DNA from 4 places in the Thioalkalivibrio sp. AKL10 genome. Region 2 is predicted to be linked to each of the others. Evidence: predicted binding sites of a transcription regulator. Region 2 holds the regulator's gene; each other region holds the start of a gene.
What was found. Region 2 encodes sigma-54, which starts transcription at its own class of promoters, with help from an activator protein. Its sites were predicted from a motif close to TGGCANGNTNCNTGCTT; they were not measured.
Positions count from the first base shown of each region.

Region 1: glnL (nitrogen regulation protein NR(II)) is a predicted target of sigma-54. The motif match lies at 4,301-4,317, and genes of this name have one in related genera.
Region 3: G333_RS0104025 (TonB-dependent copper receptor) is a predicted target of sigma-54. The motif match lies at 2,084-2,100, and genes of this name have one in related genera.
Region 4: G333_RS0106790 (pilin) is a predicted target of sigma-54. The motif match lies at 1,602-1,618, and genes of this name have one in related genera.

Region 1 is NZ_KB907142.1:900,422-906,349, forward strand. It holds gene polA (DNA polymerase I) at 1-1,262, opposite strand, end outside; gene G333_RS0104325 (TIGR00730 family Rossman fold protein) at 1,407-2,132, shown strand; gene G333_RS0104330 (DUF2782 domain-containing protein) at 2,135-2,527, shown strand; gene G333_RS0104335 (hypothetical protein) at 2,527-3,381, shown strand; gene G333_RS0104340 (DUF4124 domain-containing protein) at 3,484-4,140, shown strand; gene glnL (nitrogen regulation protein NR(II)) at 4,329-5,426, shown strand; gene ntrC (nitrogen regulation protein NR(I)) at 5,426-5,928, shown strand, end outside.
Region 2 is NZ_KB907142.1:326,947-332,874, reverse strand. It holds gene rapZ (RNase adapter RapZ) at 1-808, opposite strand, end outside; gene hprK (HPr(Ser) kinase/phosphatase) at 816-1,847, opposite strand; gene G333_RS0101615 (PTS sugar transporter subunit IIA) at 1,896-2,363, opposite strand; gene hpf (ribosome hibernation-promoting factor, HPF/YfiA family) at 2,367-2,705, opposite strand; gene G333_RS0101605 (RNA polymerase factor sigma-54) at 2,722-4,206, opposite strand; gene lptB (LPS export ABC transporter ATP-binding protein) at 4,295-5,065, opposite strand; gene lptA (lipopolysaccharide transport periplasmic protein LptA) at 5,062-5,601, opposite strand; gene lptC (LPS export ABC transporter periplasmic protein LptC) at 5,582-5,928, opposite strand, start outside.
Region 3 is NZ_KB907142.1:830,781-836,708, reverse strand. It holds gene G333_RS0104030 (copper chaperone PCu(A)C) at 1-11, opposite strand, end outside; gene G333_RS0104025 (TonB-dependent copper receptor) at 65-2,047, opposite strand; gene G333_RS0104020 (sigma-54-dependent Fis family transcriptional regulator) at 2,381-3,313, shown strand; gene G333_RS14220 (DUF3024 domain-containing protein) at 3,460-3,702, shown strand; gene G333_RS0104010 (hydrogenase maturation nickel metallochaperone HypA) at 3,812-4,072, shown strand; gene hypF (carbamoyltransferase HypF) at 4,069-5,928, shown strand, end outside.
Region 4 is NZ_KB907143.1:210,340-216,267, forward strand. It holds gene G333_RS0106785 (pilin) at 328-837, opposite strand; gene G333_RS0106790 (pilin) at 1,051-1,530, opposite strand; gene mgtE (magnesium transporter) at 1,884-3,242, opposite strand; gene mgtE (magnesium transporter) at 3,253-4,611, opposite strand; gene G333_RS0106805 (ABC transporter ATP-binding protein) at 5,076-5,792, shown strand; gene G333_RS0106810 (ABC transporter permease) at 5,789-5,928, shown strand, end outside.

The DNA.
Region 1 (5,928 bases), 570 kb from region 2:
AGGCAGAAGGACTCCAGCAGCGTGTCATCGACGATGCCCCGCAGGGTGATGCTGTGATTGCCGAGCACGTTGCGGTCGTACTTCAGGTGATGGCCGAGCTTGCCGTGGTCCGGGGACTCCAGCCACGGCTTCAGGCGTTCCAGCGTCGTGTCGAACGGCAGCTGCGGGTCCGCATCCGGCCCGGTATGGGCGAGCGGAAGGTAGTACGCGATACCCGGCTCGAACGCGAACGACATGCCTACCAGTTCGGCCCGCATCGCATCCAGGCTGGTGGTCTCGGTGTCGAAGGCCACGCGCTCGGCCTTGTCCAGGCGCTCCAGTAGCCCAGCGAAATCGGCCTCTTCGCGAACGGTCTGGTAGTCGCCCTTCGTCTGCGCGGGTCCGGGGTTGTCGGCGGCGGTATCGCCGTTGCCGCCCTCCAGTTCCGCGCGCCAGCGAGTGAAGCCGTAGCGGCGCACCATCTCCAGCAGGCGGTCATGGTCCGGCTCCTGGATCGCGAGGTCGTCGGGGCCGACATCCAGCGGGACATCGCGCTTGACCGTGATCAGCTCGCGCGAGGTCGGCAACCGGTCGGCGGCCGCGCGCAGGTTCTCGCCGATCTTGCCGCCGATGGCGTCGGCCTGCTCGAGGATGGTGTCGAGGTCGCCGTACTTCGCGATCCATTTGGCCGCGGTCTTCGGGCCGACCTTGTCGACGCCCGGGATGTTGTCGACGCTGTCGCCCATGAGCGCGAGATAGTCGACGATCTGCTCCGGGGCGACGCCGAACTTCTCCCGCACGCCCGCCGGGTCCAGGGTGACGCCGCTCATGGTGTTCACCAGCGTGATGCGGTCATCCACCAGTTGGGCGAGATCCTTGTCGCCGGTGGAAATCACCACCGCGTGGCCGGCGCGTGCCGCCTGGTCGGCCAGGGTCGCGATCACGTCGTCGGCCTCGACGCCCCCGACGCACAGCAGCGGCAGGCCCATCGCCCGGACCAGCTCGTGCAGGGGCTCGATCTGGGCCGCCAGCTCATCCGGCATCGGGGGGCGGGTGGCCTTGTATTCGGGGTAGATGTCATCGCGGAAGGTCTTGCCCTTGGCGTCGAACACCACCGCCATGTGCTCCGGCCCGTAGTCCGCGCGCAGCTTGCGCAGCATGTTGGCCACGCCAATCATCGCGCCGGTCGGGGCGCCATCCGGCGCGGTCAGTGGCGGCAGGGCGTGGAACGCGCGGAACAGGTAGGACGAGCCGTCGACCAGGACGAGGGGCGGTTGCGACATGCAGGCGGAATCCGGACAGGGAACGCGCGCCATTCTACAGGGCTGGCCGTGAGGCGCCCATTCGTGCGGGCCATTTGTATGGATACGTTTGTATGGACGCGGGGCGCCCGTTACGCTTGAGTCTCCATCCGAGGAACCCGCCGCATGAACAACCGTGAACGTGCCGAACACCCGGGCCTGCGTCCGATTGATGACTCTGCCCTGACCCGCGAAAGCTGGAAGATCTTCCAGATCATGGCGGAGTTCGTGGAGGGCTTCGAGCGCCTGGCGCACATCAAGCCCTCGGTCAGCATCTTTGGTTCTGCACGCTTTCCCCCGGAACATCGCTATTACCAGCTGGGCGAGACGACCGCGCGCCAGTTGTCGGATGCCGGCTTTGCGGTGGTCAGCGGTGGCGGGCCGGGCATCATGGAGGCGGCCAACAAGGGCGCCTTCGCCGGGCACTCGCCCAGCATCGGCCTGAACATCCAGCTGCCCCACGAGCAAAGTTCCAATCCCTATCAGGACATCGGGCTCGGTTTTCGCCACTTCTTTTCGCGCAAGGTGATGTTCGTGAAGTATGCATCCGCCTACGTGGTCCTGCCGGGCGGCTTTGGCACACTGGACGAGCTGGCGGAGATCCTGACGCTGGTGCAGACCGGCAAGACTCGGCGTATCCCCGTGGTCCTCGTGGGCAGCGAGTTCTGGAAGGGGCTGCTCGACTGGTTCCAGGATACCCTGGTGGAACAGGGCACCATCGACGAGGAGGACCTGCAGCTATACTCGTTGGTAGATTCGCCGGAGGATGTGGTGAGCGCGATTTTCGAGCACTACGAGACGCGCAGCTTCGAGCCGTCCGCGGAAGAAAAGAAACGACTGATGGAGCTGTGACGATGACCCCGACCCGCCTGAGCCTGCCCCTTTCGCTGCTGGCGGCCCTGCTGCTGGTGCCCGGTTCGGCGCTGGCGCAGGAAGACCGCGAGTGGGGGGATGCCCCGCCGCCGCCGGAACTGGACGAGGCCGCCGATCCGCCGCCCCCGGTGCTGGACGAGCGCGCCCGCGAGCAGCGCTCCCTGGAAGAGGCCGACATCATCATTATCGAGCGCGATGGCGAGACGCGGCGCGAGTACCGCATGGGCGGCGAGCTGGTCATGGTCGAGGTTACGCCCGCGGTCGGCCCGACCTACTACCTGATTGATACCACCGGCGATGGCACGCTGGATGGTCGCCGCAACGAGCTGGATCCCGACTTTGTACCCCCGTCCTGGGTGATTTTCCGATGGTAATGAACGAATCCGAAATTCAGCGCTGCGGCGAGCTTGCCGATCTGGCACTGACGGTCGGTCCCGAGGGGCCGGAACTCGACGGCCGGCCGGTGCAGTGCCTGCGCCTGCCGGCCGCCGCGGCGCCGGCCCTGGAGCAGGCCGTCGCCGAGGTCCCTGCTGGCTGTGGCCGCGTGATCGGCCGGGGTACGGATGATGCGGCCGGGCAGGTGGTCCTGGTGCTCGAGCGTGGCCAGGCCATTCAGGGCACGGTCGCGGCCGAGGGGCCTGGCAGCCTGGAGGCCCTGGGCGAGCGCGCGGCCGACTGGCAGGGCCGCCACACGGCCGGCGCCCTGCCCGCTGGAGACGGCTACCGCCGCGGCGTGCTGCAGCAGAGGATGCGTGAGCGTGCGGACACAATCACGTCTTCGCTGGATGCCGAATCGCGGACGATCCTGGATACCGAGCTGCACCATCAGGGGCTGTACCGTTTCGAGGACCTGCCGCTGGCGGGAAGCGTCTGGCAGACGGTCCGCATCTATCCGGAGGGCGCCGGCCTGGCCGATCTGGTCCTCCCGCCCGCGCCGGTGCCGGCCTTCTGGCAGGTCGCACGGCTCGCCCTGGCGGTCGCCGTGGATGACGCGGGGCGGCCGGATGCCGAGGGCTACCGGGCGTTGCTGTCCGGATATAACGGACGGCGGCCGTTGACCGCCATCGAGCGAGGGGCGGCGCCAACCCTGCTGCGCCTGGCTGCGCTGGACGACTGGCTTGCCGCACTGGAGGCCGGGGCTAATGGGCGCACCGAGCGCGAACGGCTGGCAGCCCTTCAGGCAGAAGCGGCTCGCTTGCAGGGTATCTGGGTTCGCGCCGCGGCTTGAGGGCCCAGCCGGCCCGCGCTGACGTGCGGGGCGCCTGGGCCAGTCGTTCGCAAACACAACGAGGCGGGGTCGTGGATCCGTGCCTTCCAAGGAGGAAAGCCCATGTTCCGAATCGCTGTCTGGCTGGCGCTGCCCCTGGCCGCCCTTCTCGCCCCTGCGCTCCTGAGTGCCGACGTCTATCGCTGGACCGACGATCAAGGCAATGTCCACTTCGGCGACCGCCCCCCCGAGGGGAGCCGTAGCGAATCGGTCGATGTGCGTGAGCCGATGCGGGGCGTGCCGCTGGAGGGCGCGCGCGAGATCCTCGAGCGCCCCGTGCGCCCGCGCGGTCAGCCCGAAGCGGAGGGTGCCTACCAGCGGGTCGCCATCGCGCGGCCGGGGGATGGCGAGGGCGTGCGGGCGAACGATGGCAATGTGACCGCGGAGCTCGAGATTGAACCGGCGCTTGACGCCGATGCCGGTCACCGTGTGGTCTGGTTGCTGGACGGGGAGGCTGCCGGCGAGGGGGCCTCGACGAGCGCGACCTTCCAGGGCCTGAGCCGCGGTGCCTATACCCTGCAGGCGCGGGTCGTGGACGAGTCGGGTCAGGAACTGGGCGCCAGCGATACCATCGAGTTCAACGTGCTGCGCATGGCCATCCCGCGCAGTCAGCAACAGCAGCAACGGCCCCAGCAGTTTCCGTCGGGCGGAGCACCGCAGGCACCGCAGGCACCGCAGGCTCCCCGGGCGCCGCAGCCGGTGACGCCTGGCCCGAATTGACGCCGGCACTCGCATAGCGCACCGAAGTGGTGCGGTTGACGCCCCAGAGTGGTGCTATTATTGCACCACTCTGGGGCGTTTCGGTTTCAAGGGTGTCGGCGGCCAGGCTTCTGGTGTGACGCAGCCCTCGGCTTCAGCGTCCCGCCCGGCGATTTTCGCTTGGCGCGATTCCTGCTTGAGGCCTTTCGATGACTACGCCCGCTGCCAATCCCGGTATGACCACCCCGCCCTGGTGGGACGACCTCTCCACGGCCGTGCTGGTGACCGATGCGGAACTGCGCCTGCTGAGCCTGAACAGTGCGGCCGAGGTCCTGCTCGGGCTTAGCCGCGAACGCATCGTCGGTCACGGACTGGGGCAATGGCTCAAGCTGGACCGGAATCTGGCCAACCGCCTGCGTTCGGCGCTGACCCTGGATCAGCCGATCACGCTGCGTGCCCGTCAGATGGAGCCCCTCCGAGCCGACAGCTTCCTGGCCGACGTGATCATCACGCCACTGCACGCCGCCGGCGAGCGGCCAGGCCAGCTGCTGTTCGAACTGAACGCCATCGACCGCCACGAGCGCATCAGCCGCGAGGAACAGTTGCAGAAGCAGCAGGCGATCACCCGTGCAGTGACGCGCGGGCTGGCGCACGAGATCAAGAACCCGTTGGGCGGGCTGCGCGGCGCGGCGCAGTTGCTCGCCAGCGAGCTGGACGACTCGGGCCTCAAGGAATACACCCAGATCATCATTCGCGAGGCGGACCGCCTGCGCAGCCTGGTCGACCGCATGCTGGGGCCGAACAACATGCCGCGGCGCGAGGCCGTCAATCTGCACGAGGTCCTGGAGCACGTCCGGGGCCTGGTCAGCGTGCAACTGCCGCTGGGGCTGAAGATCCGCGGCGACTACGACCCCAGTATTCCCGACGTGCAGGCGGATCGCGACATGCTGGTGCAGGCCATCCTCAACCTGGTGCAGAACGCGGTGCATGCACTGGAAGACGGGGGGCAGATCACCCTGAGCTCGCGGATCCTGCGCCAGTACACGATCTCCGGGAAGCGCCACCGGCTGGTGGCCAAACTGAGTGTGCGCGACAACGGCCCCGGCATCCCGGAGGAGATCCGCGAACGCATCTTTTTCCCGATGGTCACCGGGCGCGCCGAGGGCACCGGGCTGGGGCTGCCGATTGCCCAGAGCCTGATCCAGCTGCATGACGGCTTGATCGAATGCCATTCGCGCCCGGGGGCGACCTCATTCGACATCCTGCTTCCTATTGATTCCCCCCAGGGCCGGGAGGAGACGCACTGATGGAACCCATCGTCTGGATCATTGACGACGACGACTCGATCCGCTGGGTGCTGGAACGCGCCCTCCAGCGTCACGCGATCGCCGTGCGCGGCTTCGAGACCGCGGACGCTGCCTGGGCGGCGCTCGAGCGGGATCCGGTCCCGGACACCATCGTCGCCGACATCCGCATGCCGGGCCTGAACGGGCTGGATTTCCTCGCCCGCATGCAGACCCGCCCGGATCCGCCGCCGGTCATCATCATGACCGCCTTCTCCGATCTGGAGAGCGCGGTGGGCGCCTACCAGACCGGGGCCTTCGAGTACCTGCCCAAGCCGTTCGACGTGGACGAGGCCGTGGCCCTGGTGCAGCGCGCGCTGGAGGCGCGCCGTGCCGGGCAGGAGAACGGCCCCGCCGGTCCCGAGATCGAGGAGACCCCGATCATCGGCGAGGCCCCGGCCATGCAGGAGATGTTCCGTGCCATCGGGCGGCTCTCGCGCAGCAATATCACCGTGCTGATCAATGG
Region 2 (5,928 bases):
CCGCAAGCCGCTCCACCAGATACACCGAGCGGTGTTGCCCGCCGGTACAGCCGATGGAGACGGTTACGTAGCTGCGGTGATCGTCCAGCAGGCGCGGCAGCCACTGGGACAGGAATCCCTGGATGCTGTCGAACATGGCCGCGACCTCCGCGTGCCGCTCAAGGAACTCGCACACGGGCGGGTCGCGACCGGTCAGGGCGGCCAGATCGCTTTCGTAGTGCGGATTGGGCAAGCAGCGCACGTCGAACACGAAGTCGGAATCCAGCGGCGCGCCGTGTTTGAAGCCGAAAGACTGGAATTGCAGGGATAGCTCGTGTTCTCCGCGCTCGCCTATGCGGTCGCGCAGGGTGCGGGCCAGATCGTGCATCGACAGGCGCGAGGTGTCGACCGTCAGGTCGGCCTCCGCGGCCACATGGCCCAGCCACTCGCGTTCGCGGTCGATGGCCTCGACCAGTGGCACGCCGTCGCGCGCCAGCGGGTGGCGCCGGCGGGTCAGGTGGTAGCGCCGCAGCAGCACCTCGCTGGCCGCCTGCAGGAACAGGACCTCCACCTGCACCCCGTCCGCCCGTAGTTGCGCCAGGAGATCGTAGAACCCCTCCAGGGCCTCCAGGCCGCTGCGCACATCCACGCCCACGGCCAGATGGCGGTCGGTCTCGGTGTCGTAGTGGCCCTGCCGGACCTGATCGATCAGGTCCGGCAGCAGCGGCAGCGGGAGGTTGTCGACGCAGAAGTAGCCGGCATCCTCCAGGGTGTGCAGGGCCACGGTCTTGCCGGACCCGGACAGGCCACTGACGATTAGCAGGCGCATGGCCGATTCAGCCCTCCGGGTCCGGGTTGGGGACCGTAGTGGCGGGCACCGCGCGATGGTAGGGCGGCTCCTCCGTCTCGCCGCTCATCTGGCGGCGCTGGCGTGCGCGCAGGTCGTCGCCAGCGATATAGCCCTGCATGTGCAGCATGTGGTTGCGCACGGCCGCCTCGATCATCACTGCGATGTTGCGCCCCGGCGCGATCGGCAGGCTGATCAAGGGGACGCGCAGGCCGAGGATATCGATCTCGCCGCGGCGCCCGTTCAGCCGGTCATCGGGGACCGGCGAGGGTTCGCCATGATCGCGCAGGTCGATGATCAGGCGCAGGTACTTGCCGCCCTTGATCGCGGAATCGCCGTACATGGCGCGGATGTTGAGCACCCCAAGACCGCGCACCTCGAGCAGGTCCTGGAGCAGGGCCGGGCAGTGGCCGCGCACGATGTCGGGCGCAATGCGCGCGAACTCGGGGGCATCGTCGGCGATCAGGCGGTGCCCGCGCGAGATTAGTTCCAGTGCGACCTCGCTCTTGCCGACGCTGGAGGCACCGCTGATCAGCACCCCGATCCCGAGGATCTCCATGAACACGCCGTGGCGCACTTCGAAATGGGCCAGGCGCTGCTGCAGGAAATAGCGCAGCAGCGAGATGATCTCGTGGCTGCTGGTGCTGGAGCACAGGATTAGCGGCAGCGCCTCCTGCGGGGCGTCGGGCATCTCCGAGAACGGACAGGTGTCCTCGGCGAAGATCACCGCGGTGGTCCCAGTGCGGGCCATCTCCAGGATCAGGTCGTTGCATTGGGTGGCGCTGAGGCTGGAGATGTAGCGGGCCTCGAAGTCGCCGATGATCTGGATGCGGTTGGGCCGGATCAGGTTGAGATGGCCGGCCAGCGGCAGGTCGTCCCCGTCGTCGCCGACCAGCTTGCGGTCGGGTGCTGCGTGTTCGCCGTGTACGAAGCGAAGATCCAGGCGGTTTCCCATGGCCTGGATCAGGCTCTCCACGTTGATGTCGCGGGCGATTCCGCCTTCTCCCAGCGCCTCGTTCATGGCAGACGCTGCGCGCCGGAATCGCGGCTGGCGGCGGGTTCCACGGGCTTAGTCCTCGCTGAAGCGGCGCACGAGTTCCTGTTCCAGGGCCGCCGCGTCCCCGGCCCGGCGCAGCGCTCCGATGGTGTCTGGCTGAGACAGGCCGCGGGCGAGCTGGGCCAGCAGGTCGAGATGGTCGCCGGTGGCGGCCTCCGGGACCAGCAGTGCGATCAGGATATCGACCGGCTCGTGATCCATGGCGTCGAAGTCGACGCCCTTTTCCAGGCGCAGCACGGCCACGCGCGGCGCCTCGAGATCGGCCAGGCGGCCATGGGGAATCGCAACCCCATGGCCGAGACCGGTGGATCCGAGTTTTTCGCGCGCGGACAAGGCCTCGAAGATCGCGTTGCTCCCCGGTCCCGTGCCGTCACCTCCGCCGGCGAGGAGGTCCGCCAGGGCCTCCAGGGCCCGTTTCTGGCTGGAGCACTCGGGTTGCAGGCCAATGCGCTCGGAGGTGATCAACTCGGCAATCGTCATGGATCAGGAGGCCTGCTCGCGGTTGCGCTGGGCACCTTCGGCGCGGTGGTGGTCCTTGACCTTTTCCTTGTGCTTGATCAGTTGACGGTCGACTTTGTCGATCAGCGCGTCGATCGCGGCATACATGTCCTCGTGAGAGGCCTCGGCGTGGATGTGATTGCCGCTGACCTGGAGATTGGCTTCGGCCTGGTTGTGCTGATTCCGGGTCTTCTCGTGGGTCAGCACGACGTGGACGTCGATGACCTTGTCGAAGTGGCGCTCCAGCTTCGCGAACTTCTCGTTGACGTAGTCGCGCAGGGCGTCGGTGATGTCCACGTGGTGGCCGGTCAGGTTGATCTGCATGGTCAGGACTCCTTGGTTACTTGCTGCCGGTGGGCATCGAGGCCATCTGCCGGCGTTCGCTGGATGAAGGGATGTGCATCGCCTCGCGGTACTTGGCTACGGTGCGGCGCGCTACGTTGATGCCCCGGTCCGACAGGACCTGGGCGAGCCGGGCATCGCTGAGCGGCTTGTTCGGGGGTTCGTCGCCAATCAATTCGCGAATCATGGCACGGATGGCGGTGGCGGAACACTCGCCGCCATCGTTCGTGCCGACATGGCTGGAGAAGAAATACTTGAACTCGAAGACCCCGCGCGGGGTGTGCATGTATTTCTGCGTGGTAACCCGCGAGATGGTCGATTCGTGCATCTCCAGGGTCTCGGCAATGTCGCGCAGGATCAATGGCTGCATCGCGACGTCGCCATGCTCGAGAAAGCCCTGCTGGCGGTGGACGATCGCCTCGGCGACCCGCAGCAGGGTGTCGTTGCGGCTGTGCAGGCTCTTCAGGAACCAGCGTGCCTCCTGCAGCTGATCGCGCATAAAGGCGCTGTCGCGGGCATCCGAGACCTGGCGCACCATGCCGGCGTAGAGGTCGTTGATGCGGATACGCGGTGCGATCTCCGGATTCAGCTCCACGCGCCAGCCCTCGGCGCTATGGCGCACGTAGACATCCGGGACCACGTATTCCGAGGTGGCGGAGCTGATCTGTGCGCCGGGGCGCGGGTTCAGGGTGCGGATCAGGTCCAGTGCGCGGGCCAGTTCGTCCGGGTCGCGTACGCCGGACTGGCGCTGCAGGGCCTTGTAGTCGCGCTTGCCCAGGCTGTCCATGCCGTGTTCCAGGATCGCCCGTGCGGCCTCGCGGGCCGGGGCGTCCGGGGCCAGTTCGCGTAGCTGGATCTCCAGGCACTCCCGCAGGTCGCGCGCGCCGACCCCCAGCGGGTCGCACTGCTGAATCCAGTGGAGCACTGCCTCGACCTCGTCGACGCCGACGGTTTCATCCTCGCCTCGGCTGATGGTCTCGGCCAGGGTTTCCAGGTCACCCTCGAGATAGCCGTCGGGGCTGATGGCGTCGATCAGGGCTGCCCCGATGCGCTGGTCGCGGGGTGTCAGATGGCTCAGATGCAGCTGCCACAGCAGGTGATCCTGCAGGCCCTCACCGTCGTCGTCGCTGGTGTTTTCCAGCGGGTCGCGGTCATCCACGCCCTTGTTGGGCGTCGGGGCCGGCTCGTAGATGTCGTCCCAGCGGCTGTCGGTCGTCAGTTCCTCGGGGATCACGTCGTCGCTGGTAGTGGTGGCCTCCATGCGATCGCCTTCCACCAGCTCGCCGTCCTGGTTCAGGCGCTCGGTGTCGGCCTCGGCATCTTCGTCCTCGACCTGTTCGAGCATGGGGTTGCTCTCCAGCGCCTGTTGGATCTCCACCTGGAGCTCGAGCGTGGACAGCTGCAACAGGCGGATCGCCTGCTGCAGTTGCGGGGTCATGGTCAGCGTCTGACCCAGCTGCAGATTCAGGCCGGGTTTCAGCATCGGGTATGCGGGGCGAGGGTTGGCATTGATGGAATCTTAAAGCCTGCCTTGTGGTTTGTGCACCGACCGGGCCGCATATGGGGCGCTTTCACAGGCGGAAGTTCTCGCCGAGATAGACCCGGCGCACCTGGGGATCGGCCAGCAGCTCGTCCGGTGTACCGGCGGCGAGCAGGCGTCCCTCGCTCAGAATATAGGCCCTGTGGCAGATGCCGAGGGTCTCGCGCACGTTGTGATCGGAGATCAGTACGCCGATGCCGCGCTGGGCGAGATGCCGAATCACGTCCTGGATGTCGCCCACCGAGATCGGATCCACCCCGGCGAAGGGCTCGTCCAGACAGATGAAGCGCGGATCCCCGGCCAGGGCGCGGGCGATCTCGGCGCGGCGGCGTTCGCCGCCGGACAGCGCGATGCCCGGGCTGTGGCGCACGGTCTCGAGCTGGAACTCCTCGATCAGCGCATCGCCAATGCGCCGGCGCTCGTGGCGATCGAGTCCGGGGCGCAGCTCGAGCACGGCCTGCAGGTTGTCCCACACGCTCAGGCGGCGAAAGATCGAGGCCTCCTGCGGCAGGTAGCCGAGGCCGGCGCGCGCGCGCACGTGGATGGGCGCGCGGGTGATATCGCGTTCGCCCAGGGTGATGCGCCCGGCATTGGGGCGGATCAGCCCGACCAGGCTGTAGAAGCAGGTGGTCTTGCCGGCTCCGTTCGGGCCCAGCAGGCCGACCACCTCGCCGGGCGCGAGGTCGACGTCCACCTGGTCCAGCACCGTGCGCTGGCCGTAGCGCTTGGTCAGCTCGCGTCCGATCAGGCGGTCGTTGGTTTGTGCCCGTGTGGCGGATGGGCTGGGGGCTGTGGCGTTCATTCGTCGTCGCGCGGCTGGATGGTGATGCGCACGCGCTCGCTGTCGCCTTCGCCGCGTTCGGCCTCGATCACGTCGGTCGTCAGGTCATAGGTGATGCGTTTGCCGCGCGCCTCTTCGCTGGCGGTAACCACATGGGCCTGGTCGGTGAGGATCATGCGGTCCTCGTTCAGCAGGTAGTCGATGCGCAGCGCTGTGGCTATGCGCATCTCCCCGGTTTCCGGATCGGGTGATTCCAGGCGTGCCGGCTCGCCGTGGGCCTCCATTTCGTAGGGGCGGCGATCGCGGGTGCGCACGTAGACCTTGTCGGCCTCCAGGGTCATGTCGCCGCGGATCACGATCACGTCGCCGGTGTAGGTCCCCAGCCCCTGGCGTTCGTCCATCTCCGCGCGGTCGGCAGTGATCTCCACCGGCAGCGCCGGGCCCGAGCCCTGCTGGGCGAACGCGGGCGTGGCCAGCAGGGCGAGCAGCAGAAACGCCGCCACGCGGGCACCCGATTGGCCCGGACGGTGGCGAAGGCTATGGGGATTCGGGGTCATGCGCGGGATCCTCCTCGCTCGTCTCGCTGTAGAGCGAGTACACGTCATGGAACAACTCTATGGTATCCCCTTGCGAGTCCACGCGCAGACCGGTGCCGCGCTGGAACAGGCCCGGCTGGTTCAGGGTGGAAAGGGCATCCGAAGTGGCGACCATGGTGTCGGTGGCGACGCGAACATCCCGCGAATCGATGATGGTCTCCACGCGTTCGCCGCGGGGCGGCTGTACGCCGTGGGTGGGGCCCACCAGGTCCAGGGTCGCGGCGGCCGGTTGATGCAGCGCGGCAGGGGCAGTCCAGCGCCATTCGATACCGCCTTCGGCGAACAGGT
Region 3 (5,928 bases), 500 kb from region 2:
AGAGGGATCATCGTTTTTCTCCTTGGGTAAGGCCGGACCAGCCGGAGCCGCGTCCGGCGATCGATCAAAATTCCACGGTCCACTTCGCCCAGAGGGTGCGGCCTGGCTCGTTGATCGGCTGGGTGCTGGCTCCGAGATCGGCCGTACCGCGCTGGATGTGTTCGCTGTAAGTGCGATCGAACAGGTTGTCCACACCCAGCATCACCCGCGATCCGGAGGACACCTCCATGCCAGCGTACATCGCGGCGGTGGCAAAACCGGGGGTTTCTTCCTGGTCGAGGCTGTAGATGGTTCCCTGGCCGGGATGAATCCGGTCCTGACGTGCGACACCTCGTACCTGGGCCCCGGCAAAGCGCCCGCCGGACTGGTACTCCAGGGCCAGGGTCATTTCAGCCGGCGGCGTCTGCGCGAGAGGCACACCATCCGTATCGTTGCTGGAGCGAACCCAGGCGGCACTGGCGCGCGCCGTCCAACGTGAGTTCATGGCCCAGGCAAGATCCATCTCGGCGCCATAGGTGGTGGCGTCCACGTTGCGCGCAGCCGGGGCCTCGTTGGCGATCAGGATGTAGTCGTCGTACTGGCCGTAGAACACGGCAACCGAGCCGGTCAGATCTCCGTGATGAACCTGCAAACCCGCATCCAGCTGGGTCAGATTCTCGGTGTCGAGGTCGAACACGCGGCGACGTTCCCAGAAATCGGCGGCACGCTCGGCGCGCCCGAGACCAACGTGCCAGCGTATCGGGGCCGCGTGGAGATCCTCCTCGTAGCGCAGAAACCCGCTGGTCTGGTGTGTACGGTCGTGTTCCCCGGGCCCGGCGCCGCCGAAGCCATCGGCGTCCTGTGCGTCAGCCCGCGACCGGTCGACACGCAGACCCGTGACCAGGCGCTGGGAGTCCGAGAATGGGTACTCCAGTTCCGCGAACACGCCGGTATCGCGGAATCGGGCGGTATCCTGGCGCGGGACATCGCGCCAGACGAAAGCGTCCATTCCCATCAGGCGATTGCCCCGGTGCCGGTTGCGCTGGTGCTCGATTCCGGCGTGTAGGAGCATATCTCCCGGCAGGGCGAAATCGGCGGCGATGCGCGCGCCGGTAGTCACGCGATCGGGGTAGCTGACCATTGGCATGTTCGGCGGCTCGCGCAAGCTATAGTTGTCCATCACATGGTCGATCTCGTTGTAGAACACCCGGGCCTCGACCTGATCCAACCACGGCGTGATGCGCTCGCGCGTCAGCGCTAGGCTGTAGCCGGTTCGCTCGAACTGCGTGCCGTCCATGCCGCGGTCGTCGTAGGCCGCCTCAGCATCCGAGCGGTCGAGGGTGAGTTCCACCAGGGTGTCGGCATCCGGCCGCCAGCCGAGGATCCCGGTGCCGCTCCAGCGCGAGTACTGCGAGTGCACCGTGTTGCCGTCGCCGTCCTTGTAATCGGCCTGATCGGACAGGGTGCCGATGCCGCGGATGTAGCCCTGCTCGCTGCCAGTGGCAACATCGGTGATCAGGTCGAAACGGTCGAAGCGCCCGACGGTGATCCCGGCAAAACCGGTCACACCGCCGTCGGCATCGAACACCGGGGCATCCCGCTCGAAACGCACCGTGCCGGCGGGATTGGCGCCATACCGCACGGTCTGGGGACCCTTGCGCACCTCAATGCGGTCGAAGGCCTGCGGATAGGCGTAGGCGGTGGGCGGATCCATGCGTCCGCCGCAGCCGCCAAGGATTAGGTCATCGTCCAGCAGGATGGCCAGCCGCGAGCCACCCAGACCGCGCAACTCCGGATCACCGCTGGTGCCACCCTTGCGGCTGACCGCGAAACCGGGGATGGACGCTAGGTACGAACCTCCATCGTGTGCCGGCAACGGCAGGCGTGGCTGGCGTGGGTCGGTGGTGACCACGCCGGGCCCTTCCATTGCCGGTGCGGTGATCACCACCGGCGGCAGAAGGACGGCCGCTGGTTCGGACGTCCCATCGGCCAACGACGCACTGGGCCACATGGGTACACTGGCCCCCAGTACCATAGCCAGTGCGCGGCGCAGCGTTACATTCAGCATTACTACCTCTCCCTTGTCGTGATATCGAAGGCATCAGAGCAAGGGCCAGGCCAAACCGGTCAAGCGGCGGGCCATCGAATGCAGCGCTATGAATTGGCATGATTTTTTGGCAGATGGGTAACCGCAGGGGCTATAAACGGGTTCACCCGCATGTGGCATTTGCCACAGGGCACGGGTGATATCGCACATGCGCCAGCGATCTGGTTTGTCAGTACTCGCGGGGTTAGGCAGGCTATATTGAAGGCAATCCACAGGAACTGCCGGCCACGGCGGCTGGCTGAATAGGTACGGACGGTGGGGATAGAAACCAGATCCGATCAGACGGGTGCTGAAATCATCGGCAATTCCCCGGAACTGCAGGCCGTGCTGCGCCAGGTCAGCATGGTGGCGGCCACCGATGCCACCGTGTTGGTGCTCGGCGAAAGTGGTACCGGCAAGGAGCGACTGGCGCGGCGCATTCATGCGCAGAGCCGACGCCCGGACGGGCCGCTGGTAACGTTGAACTGTGCGGCCCTGCCCGCAGAACTGGTCGAATCGGAGCTGTTCGGCCACCGGCGCGGGGCCTTTACCGGTGCCAACTCCCACCAGACCGGGCTGGTACAGCAAGCGGCTGGGGGCACGTTATTCCTCGACGAGATCGCCGAGCTGCCGGCTGGGGCGCAGGCCAAGCTGCTGCGGTTCCTAGAGGCCGGGGAATGCCAACCCCTGGGCGCGGGGACGACCGAACACGTGGACGTGCGCGTGATCGCCGCCACCCATCAGGACCTGCATGCGTGGGTCGGTGCCGGACAGTTTCGCGCTGATCTCTATTACCGCCTGCAGGTGGTGCCACTGGAGATGCCGCCGCTGCGCCTGCGCCAGGGCGATATCCCGCTGCTCACCGAGCACTTTCGCAACACGCTGGCCGCCCACCATGGACTGACGCCGCCGACCTTTGCGCCAGCGCTGCGCAGGTGGCTGGCCCAGTGGCCATGGCCGGGCAATGTCCGCGAGCTGAAGAACCTAGTGGAGCGCTGCGTGATCTTCATGCCGGGCCAGCAGGTGGCGCCGGGCGACATCCCGGACCACTGGATGCAGCTACCCCCGGGTCAGGCGGGCGGGCCGTGGATTATCCCTCCGGACGGCCTGAGTCTGGAACGGGTGGAGATGGAACTGATCCGCCAGGCACTGGAACAGACTCGCGGCAATCGCTCGCGCGCCGCGCGCCTGCTGGGCCTGACCCGCGACACCCTGCTGTACCGTATGAAGAAACACGCCATCAGCTAGGGAGACATGGACCGGTGTCCACGCCCACGTTGGTGCCCCGTTTGTTCCGAGACAATGTGTTTCCCTGGGTGACTTGATGTTCGGGAGTCATGGATGCCATTAAGTGAGTTCGAACGAAAGCGGATAGAAAAGCCGTCGACGCCTTCGTGGAACGCCGCAGGCCTCCCGCGCATCTCCGGGATCAGGTCGATCTTGCCTATCGCATCAAGGGTCAGAGCGTGCTGCTGTTCGAGCGGCGGCCGGCCTGGGACGACTCGGGGCGTACGCTGGAGATACCTATTGCCAAGACCACACTGGTCAAAAAATCGGGCGCCTGGAAGATCTTCTGGCTGCGATCGGATCTCGCCTGGCACCGCCATGATCCGAAACCGGACCTCGTCGCTGGATGAGGCCCTGAAGATCATCGGCGCGGACGACCACGCCTGCTTCTTCGGGTAGCACCACGGACGCCGGTGAGACCGGCAACCGGGACCACGACGAGTCCCCGGAGGAGGATGCATGCACGAGTTTTCGCTGATGGCCGATTTGATGCGCAAGATCGAGCAGGTGGCGGTCGACAACAACGCGGAGCGGGTCACCCGGGTGCGGGTATGGCTGGGCGCGCTGTCGCATATCACGCCGGAGCATTTCCGCGAGCACTTCGAGGACGGCACCCGCGGCACCGTCGCCGAGGGGGCCGAGCTGGAGGTGGAGACCTCGGACGACGAGACCCACCCCGAGGCCCAGCAGATCCTGCTGCGGAGCCTGGACGTGGCGTGAGCGCCGCCGCGACACGCGCCCCGTCGCCTGCGCGCTGGCACCTGGTGGTCACCGGCCGGGTTCAGGGCGTTGGCTTCCGGCCGTTTGTCGCGGAGCGGGCCCGGCGGCTCGGCATCACCGGCTCGGTGGGCAACACGCCGTCCGGCGTGGTCATCGAGGCCGAGGGACGAGAAGCGGCGCTGGTCGCGCTGCGGGCGGCCCTGGAGCAGGAGGCCCCGCCGGCCGCGCGGGTCGATGCGATCACCGTGACGGCATCTCGCCCCGTCGGCGATACCACCTTCCGCGTGGTTCAGGGCCCCGGGCAGGGCGGCGCGCCGGCCCTGGCACCGGACCGTGCACCCTGCCCCGACTGCCGCGCCGAGATCCGTGACCCCGCGGCGCGGCGCCACCGCTACCCGTTTACCGCCTGTACGGCCTGCGGGCCGCGCTGGAGTATAGCGACGGCCCTGCCCTGGGACCGTTCGCAGACCACCCTGGACGGATTCCCGCTGTGCGCGGCCTGCCGGGCGGAGTTCGAGGCCCCGGGGGACCGGCGCTTTCACGCGGAGGCCATGGCCTGCCCGGACTGCGGGCCGCAGGTAACGCTGCGCGGCCCGGACGGAAGCGAACACACCACCGGCGATGCGGCCCTGCACGCGGCAGTCAGCGCCCTGCGCGAGGGGCAGATCCTGGCGCTGAAGGGTCTGGGCGGGTTCCAGCTCCTGGTGGACGCGACCCGCCAGGATGCGGTGGCCCGCCTGCGCGCGCGCAAGCAGCGCCCGGAGAAGCCGCTGGCGGTCATGCTGCCGGATGGCGACTGGCTGGACCAAGTGGCACGTGCCACCGGCGCCGAACGTACGCTGCTGGATGCGCCGGAGGCACCGATCGTGCTGGTGGACCGCCGGCCCGGCGCCCCGCTGGCGGAGGGCGTGGCGCCGGGGTTCAACCGTCTGGGACTGATGCGGCCGGCGACGCCACTGCATCACCTGCTGCTGGAGGGCTTCGCCGGCCCGCTGGTCTGCACCTCGGGCAACCGCGGCGGCGAGCCCCTTTGTATCGACACCGCGGAGGCGGTGACCCGACTGGGCATGATCGCGGACGGGATCCTGGACCACGACCGGCCGATCGCGCGGGCACTGGACGATTCGGTGGTCCAGATCGCCGCGGGCCGGCCTCAATGCCTGCGCCTCGGCCGCGGGTATGCGCCGCTGCGAGTGCCCCTGCCAGACGCCGGGCCCGTCACCCTTGCACTGGGGGGCCACCTGAAGGCCGCCCCGGCCCTGGCCCTGGAGAACGAGATGGTCGTCGGCGCCCACGTCGGCGACCTGGACAGCGATGCGGCCCTGCACCGGCTGGCTGGCGAGGCCCGCGCACTGGGCGAGCTCTGTGGCGTGGACATCGCGCGCGTCGCCTGCGACCGGCATCCCGACTACGCCTCCACGTCGCTGGCCGGGGGCTGGGGGCCTCCGGTCGTCGCCGTACAGCACCATCACGCCCACGCGGCGGCCTGCCTGGCGGAGCACGGGGTACGCGAACCGGCCGTGGCGCTGGTCTGGGACGGCATGGGCCTCGGCGAGGACGGCACGCTGTGGGGCGGCGAATGCCTGGCAGTGGACGCCGACGGGGGCTTTCAACGGCGGGGTCATCTGCGGCCCTTCCGCCTGCCCGGGGCCGAGGCCGCGATCCGCGAACCCCGGCGCGCCCTGCTGGGCCTGCTGCATGCCCACTTCGACGGCGATCCGGCCGCGCTGGAGGCGAGCCCCGCGCGGGCCTTGTTTACCGCTGCGGAATGGCACCCGCTGCTCGCTGCACTGGAGCGAGGGATCCACGCCCCCTGGACGACCAGCGTCGGGCGGCTGTTCGACGCGGTCGCGGCG
Region 4 (5,928 bases), on a different contig from region 2:
CCTGACCATGTAGATGGTCAATCGTACCTTGGCGCAACCGTCCGAGAAATCGGTTGGCGTGAGGGACGGGCTGCAGACGCGGGGCTTGCGGCCGATTGCTTCGGCGAATCCGGCTTATGTCAACAAAGTGGGTGTCCCAGAAGTGGATTCCTGCCTTCGTATGTCAACAAAGTGGGTGTCCCAGAAGTGGATTCCTGCCTTCGCAGGGGCCGGGTGAAGAAAGTGGGTGTCCCAGAAGGCCGGGTGTCCCAGAAGTGGATTCCCGCAAAGTGGGTGTCCCAGAGGATTGATTACCCAACAATTAGGAACGTGGGTGTCCCGGAAGGCTTAGACTTCGCTGCACCCGGATGGAGTAAAGCTTTCTTTCCATCCGGCTGGAGTGTCCGCGATTTCACATAACCATTGGCCATTGGGCTGCCGGCGCAGTGACAGCATGACACCATTGACGCCTGGACCCATGCGGGCGTTCGCGCCTTCGCCAAGGGTCATGGTGAGGACGAACTCGGTTCCATTGCCAGCCGCGTCGTTATCCTTTGATATTTGACCGAAAGAGGTGTCGACGGTCTGGTCGGACGGTGCCGCACCCGGTACGCCCAGATCCGCCATGTCGGGGGAGTCGGCGCTTGTGACCTGGCCACGCGCGAGTGTATCTTCGACGGCAGTCTTGAGACCGGAGATTTCGTAGAGTGCTGAGTGGATCTGGCTGCGTGCGACATAATCCTGATACAGCGGGATTGCGATGGTGGCCAGGATGCCGATGATCGCAACGACAATCATAAGTTCGATGAGGGTAAATCCATGGGTGCTGTGTTTTGGGGGCATGTCCGGATCTCGCATTGCTTTAGAATCGTCCAGAAATCTTGCAAAATTCGAACCAAGTCAATCTAAAAAATGGGTTTCATTGGTGGTGCACCCGACCAAGTGATTGTCCGATAGTCGTGGCCCGAAGGGTCAGATGAGCGCCTCGCGCCAGTATCGCTCTAACAAAAAAGCCCCGGCTTAGGCCGGGGCTCAAAAGGCACCCTAAGTAGGTGCCTTTGTGCCTTAATGTTAGGCTTCAGTGCAGGAGCCCGGAAGATAGGATTCTTTCCAGCCACCAGGACGGTTGTCAATCTCGCACGTCCAGTTGCCGTTGACATCGCGTTCCAGTTCAATAGTGGCCTCGTTAATAGCCGCAGCGGCCGCGCCGTCAAGAGTCATGATGATGGTGCCGGTGCCGTCGGTTGCAATTGAACCGGTTGGGGCGCCGGCGGCCAAATTAGATTGGCTGTAGCCAATTTCGTCGAGATGATCGGTGTCGGTCATGTCGGTGTCGGTTCCCCGAGCTAGACGCTCTTCAATCGCGGTCCGATACGTATTGATTTCGGAGTAAGCGGTGCTCATCTGAGAGCGAGCCACATAGTCCTGATACTGCGGAATCGCGATAGCGGCCAGGATGCCGATGATCGCAACCACGATCATCAGTTCGATCAGCGTAAAGCCCTGCTGGGCCTTCGGCTTGTTGATTCCGGTACGCATGGCTTGATGCATGGTGATACTCCCTTGATGTGATGAAAGCGGGGCCTGCGGCCCGGCCGCCCCGTGGGCAGCTGTCCGGGTAGATGCAATGGGTGTGCCAGGAACAGGGGAATCCGCAGAAACGGCGCCCTGCGGCGATTCGGTCTGCGGTCTCAGTCACGGCAACCGGGGGTTCGGCTGTGTCACGTGACAAAAATGGTCACCCGAAGTGACGCGGGTGGTCAGTTGGGTTTGGGGTTTTGTCACCTGGGAGATGCTGGCTCTTCGTTGTGGGATGGTTGGTGCGACGGGGTGGATTACGCGTTGGCAGGGGCTTCGCGGGCAAGCCCGCTCCCACAAGGGCTGCGGTAACAGACCGTTGGGAGTCAGAGGCCGAGGATGGCGACGGCGGTGGCGAAGTAGATGGTGATGCCGACGACGTCGACGACGGAGGTGATGAGCGGAGCGCTGGCAACGGCCGGGTCCACCCCGAAGCGGGTGAGGGTGAACGGCAGCAGCAGGCCGAACAGGGAGCCGAACAGGACGACCAGGAACATGCCGAGTGCGATGGCGTTGGCGACCTCGAGGCTGCCGAGCCAGTTGCCGGAAAGCCAGATGGCGCCGGCCAGGGTGGCGCCGAGGGCGGAGGCGACCAGGATCTCCTTGCCGCCCAGGCGCCACCAGTCCTGGGGCTTGATGTCGTTGGTGGCGAGCGAGCGCACGACCAGGGTGGAGGCCTGGGCGCCGGCGTTACCGCCGGAGGCGATGACCATGGGCAGGAAGAAGATCAGTGCGACGACGGTCTCGATGGCGGCCTCGAAGTGGGCGATGGCCAGGCCGGAGAGGATGTTCACGGCGACCAGGATCACCAGCCAGCCGATGCGCTTGCGGTAGAGCAGTTGCATGCTGGCATCGCGCAGGGAGAGCACGACGTCGCCCACCGCGGCCATGCGGTGGAAGTCCTCGGTGGTCTCGGCGCGCAGCACGTCCATCACGTCGTCGACGGTGATGATGCCCAGCAGGTGACCGTTGTCGTCGACCACCGGGAGGACGTCCAGATCGTAGTGGCTGATGCGGTGGGCGGCCTCTTCGCGGTCTTCCTCCGCACTGATGCTGACGACATCGGTGTTCATGCGCTCGCGCACGCTGGTGGTGGGACGCGACAGCAGCAGCCCCTTCAGGCGCACCCAGCCGAGCAGTTCGCCCGTGGGCGTGACCACGAAGATGGTGTTGATGGTCTCGGCCAGGTCGCTCTGTTCGCGCAGGTGATCCATGGCCTCGGCCACCGACCAGTCCGGCTGGACCGTGGCGAACTCGGGCGTCATCAGGCGCCCGGCGCTCTCCTCCGGGTAGCCGAGCAGGGTCTCCAGGGCCTCCTGGTCTTCGTCCGGGAGGGTCTCGAGCAGGGATTCGGCCTGTTCGTCCTCCAGCCCGTCGATCACCGAGACCGCGTCGTCGTAGGACAGGGCCGCGACCAGGCGGCTGGCGTGCTCGTCGTCCAGCGCCTGAAACACGCGCGACTGGTGATCCGATTCCAGGTGAGCGTAGATATCCGCCGTGCACTCGACATCCAGGCGCTGGAAGAAGGCCTCCATCTGTTGGGCTGGCAGGGCCTCCAGGGCGTCGGAGAGATCCGGCGCCGCGTGCTCGGCGCACAGGCTCTTCAGCGCCTCGGCGGTGGGCGCGGTCAGCGCGGTCTGCAGGGCCTGCGGCAGGGTGTCGAGATCCGGTTCCGTGGGGCTCATCCGGGAGGTCCTATGGGATTGCCAGGCCGAGCAGGGCCGTGGCCAGCGTGAAGTAGATGAGGATACCGCCGATGTCGGCGAGCGAGGTGACCAGCGGTACGCTGGCGGTCGCCGGATCGAGGCGGAACTTGTTCAGGACCACCGGCAGCAGCATGCCGAGGATGCTGGCCACGGTAACGATGATGGTCATCGACAGCGCGACCAGCAGCGCGATCTCCGGCCCGCCGCGCCACAGCCCGACCAGCGATACCGCCACACCCATGCTGAGTCCGAGGGTCAGGGATACGCCCATTTCCTTGGCCCAAAGCCGGAGCCAGTCCCTGGCCGTGACCTCGCCGGTGGCCATGGCGCGCACCATCAGCGTGGAGCTTTGCGCGCCGGCGTTACCGCCGGAGGCGATCAGCAGCGGCAGGAAGAACACCAGCACCACCACCGCCTCGATGATGTCCTCGTACTGGGAGATCATCAGCGCGCCGATGGTGTTGAAGGCGACTAGGCCCAGCAGCCAGCCGATGCGCTTGCGATAGAGCAGGAACGGGCTGGCCTCCTGCGGGGACAGCGGCAGGGTGCCCACCGAGCCCAGCTTGTGGAAGTCCTCGGTGGACTCGGCCTCGATCAGGTCCATCACGTCGTCCACTGTGACCACGCCCAGCAGTTCGCCGATCTCGCCGACCACCGGCAGGCTCTCCAGGTCGTAGTGCTGGATGCGGCGGGCGGCCTCCACCGCGTGTTCGGAGACCGCGATGGTGATCGGGTCGGCTTCGCTCAGCAGTTCGCGCACCGGACTGTCGGCGCTGGCGCGCAGGAAGTGGCGGATGGGTATGGCGGCCAGCAGCACGCGGTCCTGATCGACCACGAAGATCACGTTGTTGGAGTGCTCGTCCGCGTTGCGGCGGATGAAGGCCAGGGCGCGCTTGAGTGTCCAGTCCGGGTCCACCGCGACGACATCCGGCGACATCACGCGGCCGACCGAGTCCTCCGGGTAGTTGAGCTGCTTGAGCGCGCGGCGGATCGCGCGAAACGGCAGCAGGCGCAGGTAGCCGCGCAGGGTGTCCGGGTCCAGGGTCTGCAGCAGGGCGGTGAGATCGTCCGCCTCCATCTCGGAGAGGATGAAGCGGGCGTCCTCGCGCGGGGAGGCCTCCAGCAGGCGGATCTGGTGCCCGGTGTCGAGGTAGGCAAAGACGTCCGCCTTGCGCCCGGGGGGCAGCAGGTTGAAGACGGCGATGAGGTCTTCCTCGCCCAGCTCCATCAGCGCGTGGGCGATATCCTGCACGCGCATGTAGTCGAGCAGTTCGTGGAGCCCGTCGCGGTCGTCCAGACGCAACAGCTCCTTCAGCTCGATGATGGACTGCTCGAGGTGAAGCTCCATGCCCTTCTCCCGGCGGCATCGGGGCAGCGCGCGGACTGTGCACGGGCACAGGCCATCGCGGCGCCGCACGAATGCGGTGAATGGTGCAGGTTCGGGTCGGGCGGGGCCCGGCCGTTCCCGGCTCTTTGATCAAAGAGGCCTGACGGGAAGCGACCGGTTAGGGAACGGACGCTTGCCGCTAGGCGCAGATAGATCGGCTGCGTGATCGGCTGCTTGATCGGCGTGTCAAGGCGCGTTCCCGTGTGTGGAGATGGCGCTTATTCTAACGGATGCCGGGCCTCAATCAACCGCTTGTGTGGCATTTTGAAACATTCATCTAGTCTTCATGGTCTGTGATGGGCTGGAACGTGTGGGGCGTTCGGTGAGCGCTGTTCGCCTGCGAGCAGGCTCCTACGGTGGGCTTTTCCTGCCGTGTAGGAGCCTGCTCGCAGGCGAAGATTCGTGTGATTGAAAAGGTGTCTGCGATGGAGCAACAAGGCTCGGTAGAAGGCGTGGTGCTGTCTCTGACCGATGTGGCGTTTGCCTACCCCGGCGAGGGCGAGGTGCTGCACGGTGTGGACTTCGAGCTGGCCCCCGGCGAGCGCGTGGCGATCGTGGGCGAGAGCGGGAGTGGCAAGTCCACCCTGCTGCATCTGGCGGCCGGGCTGGAGGCGGCGGATCGCGGCGCGGTGCATCTGGCGGGCGAGGCGCTCGCGGGGCTGGACGAGGCGGCACGCACGCGGCTGCGCCGGGCCCGCGTGGGGATCGTGTTCCAGTCGTTCCATCTGATTCCGACGCTGACGGTGCTGGAGAACGTGATGCTGCCGCTGGAGCTGGCAACGCAGGCCGATGCGGCCGCCCGCCGCGAGCGCGCCGGACGCCAGCTGACGGCGGTAGGGCTGGGGGACAAGGGTGAGCGGTATCCGGAGGCGCTGTCGGGTGGCGAGCAGCAGCGGGTCGCGATCGCGCGGGCGCTGGTGCACGAGCCGGCGCTGATCCTCGCCGACGAGCCGACCGGGAACCTCGACTCGCGCACTGGCGAGACGATATTCGGGCTGCTGCTGGAGCAAGTACGGGCGACCGGGTGTTCCTTGTTGCTGGTGACCCACAGCAATGAACTGGCGGGGCGACTGGATCGGGTGCTGACGATGCGCGACGGGGTCCTTCAGCCTCCGGAATCGGTGGAGGGGTCGCCGGCGTGAGCGGTCTCGTTCTGCGTGCGTGGCTGCGCGACTGGCGTCGGCGGCCGCTGCAGCGGGTGCTGACGCTGGTCGGTGTGATCATCGGCGTGGCGGTGGTGCTGGCGGTGGATCTGGCGAACCAGTCCGCCCAGCGGGC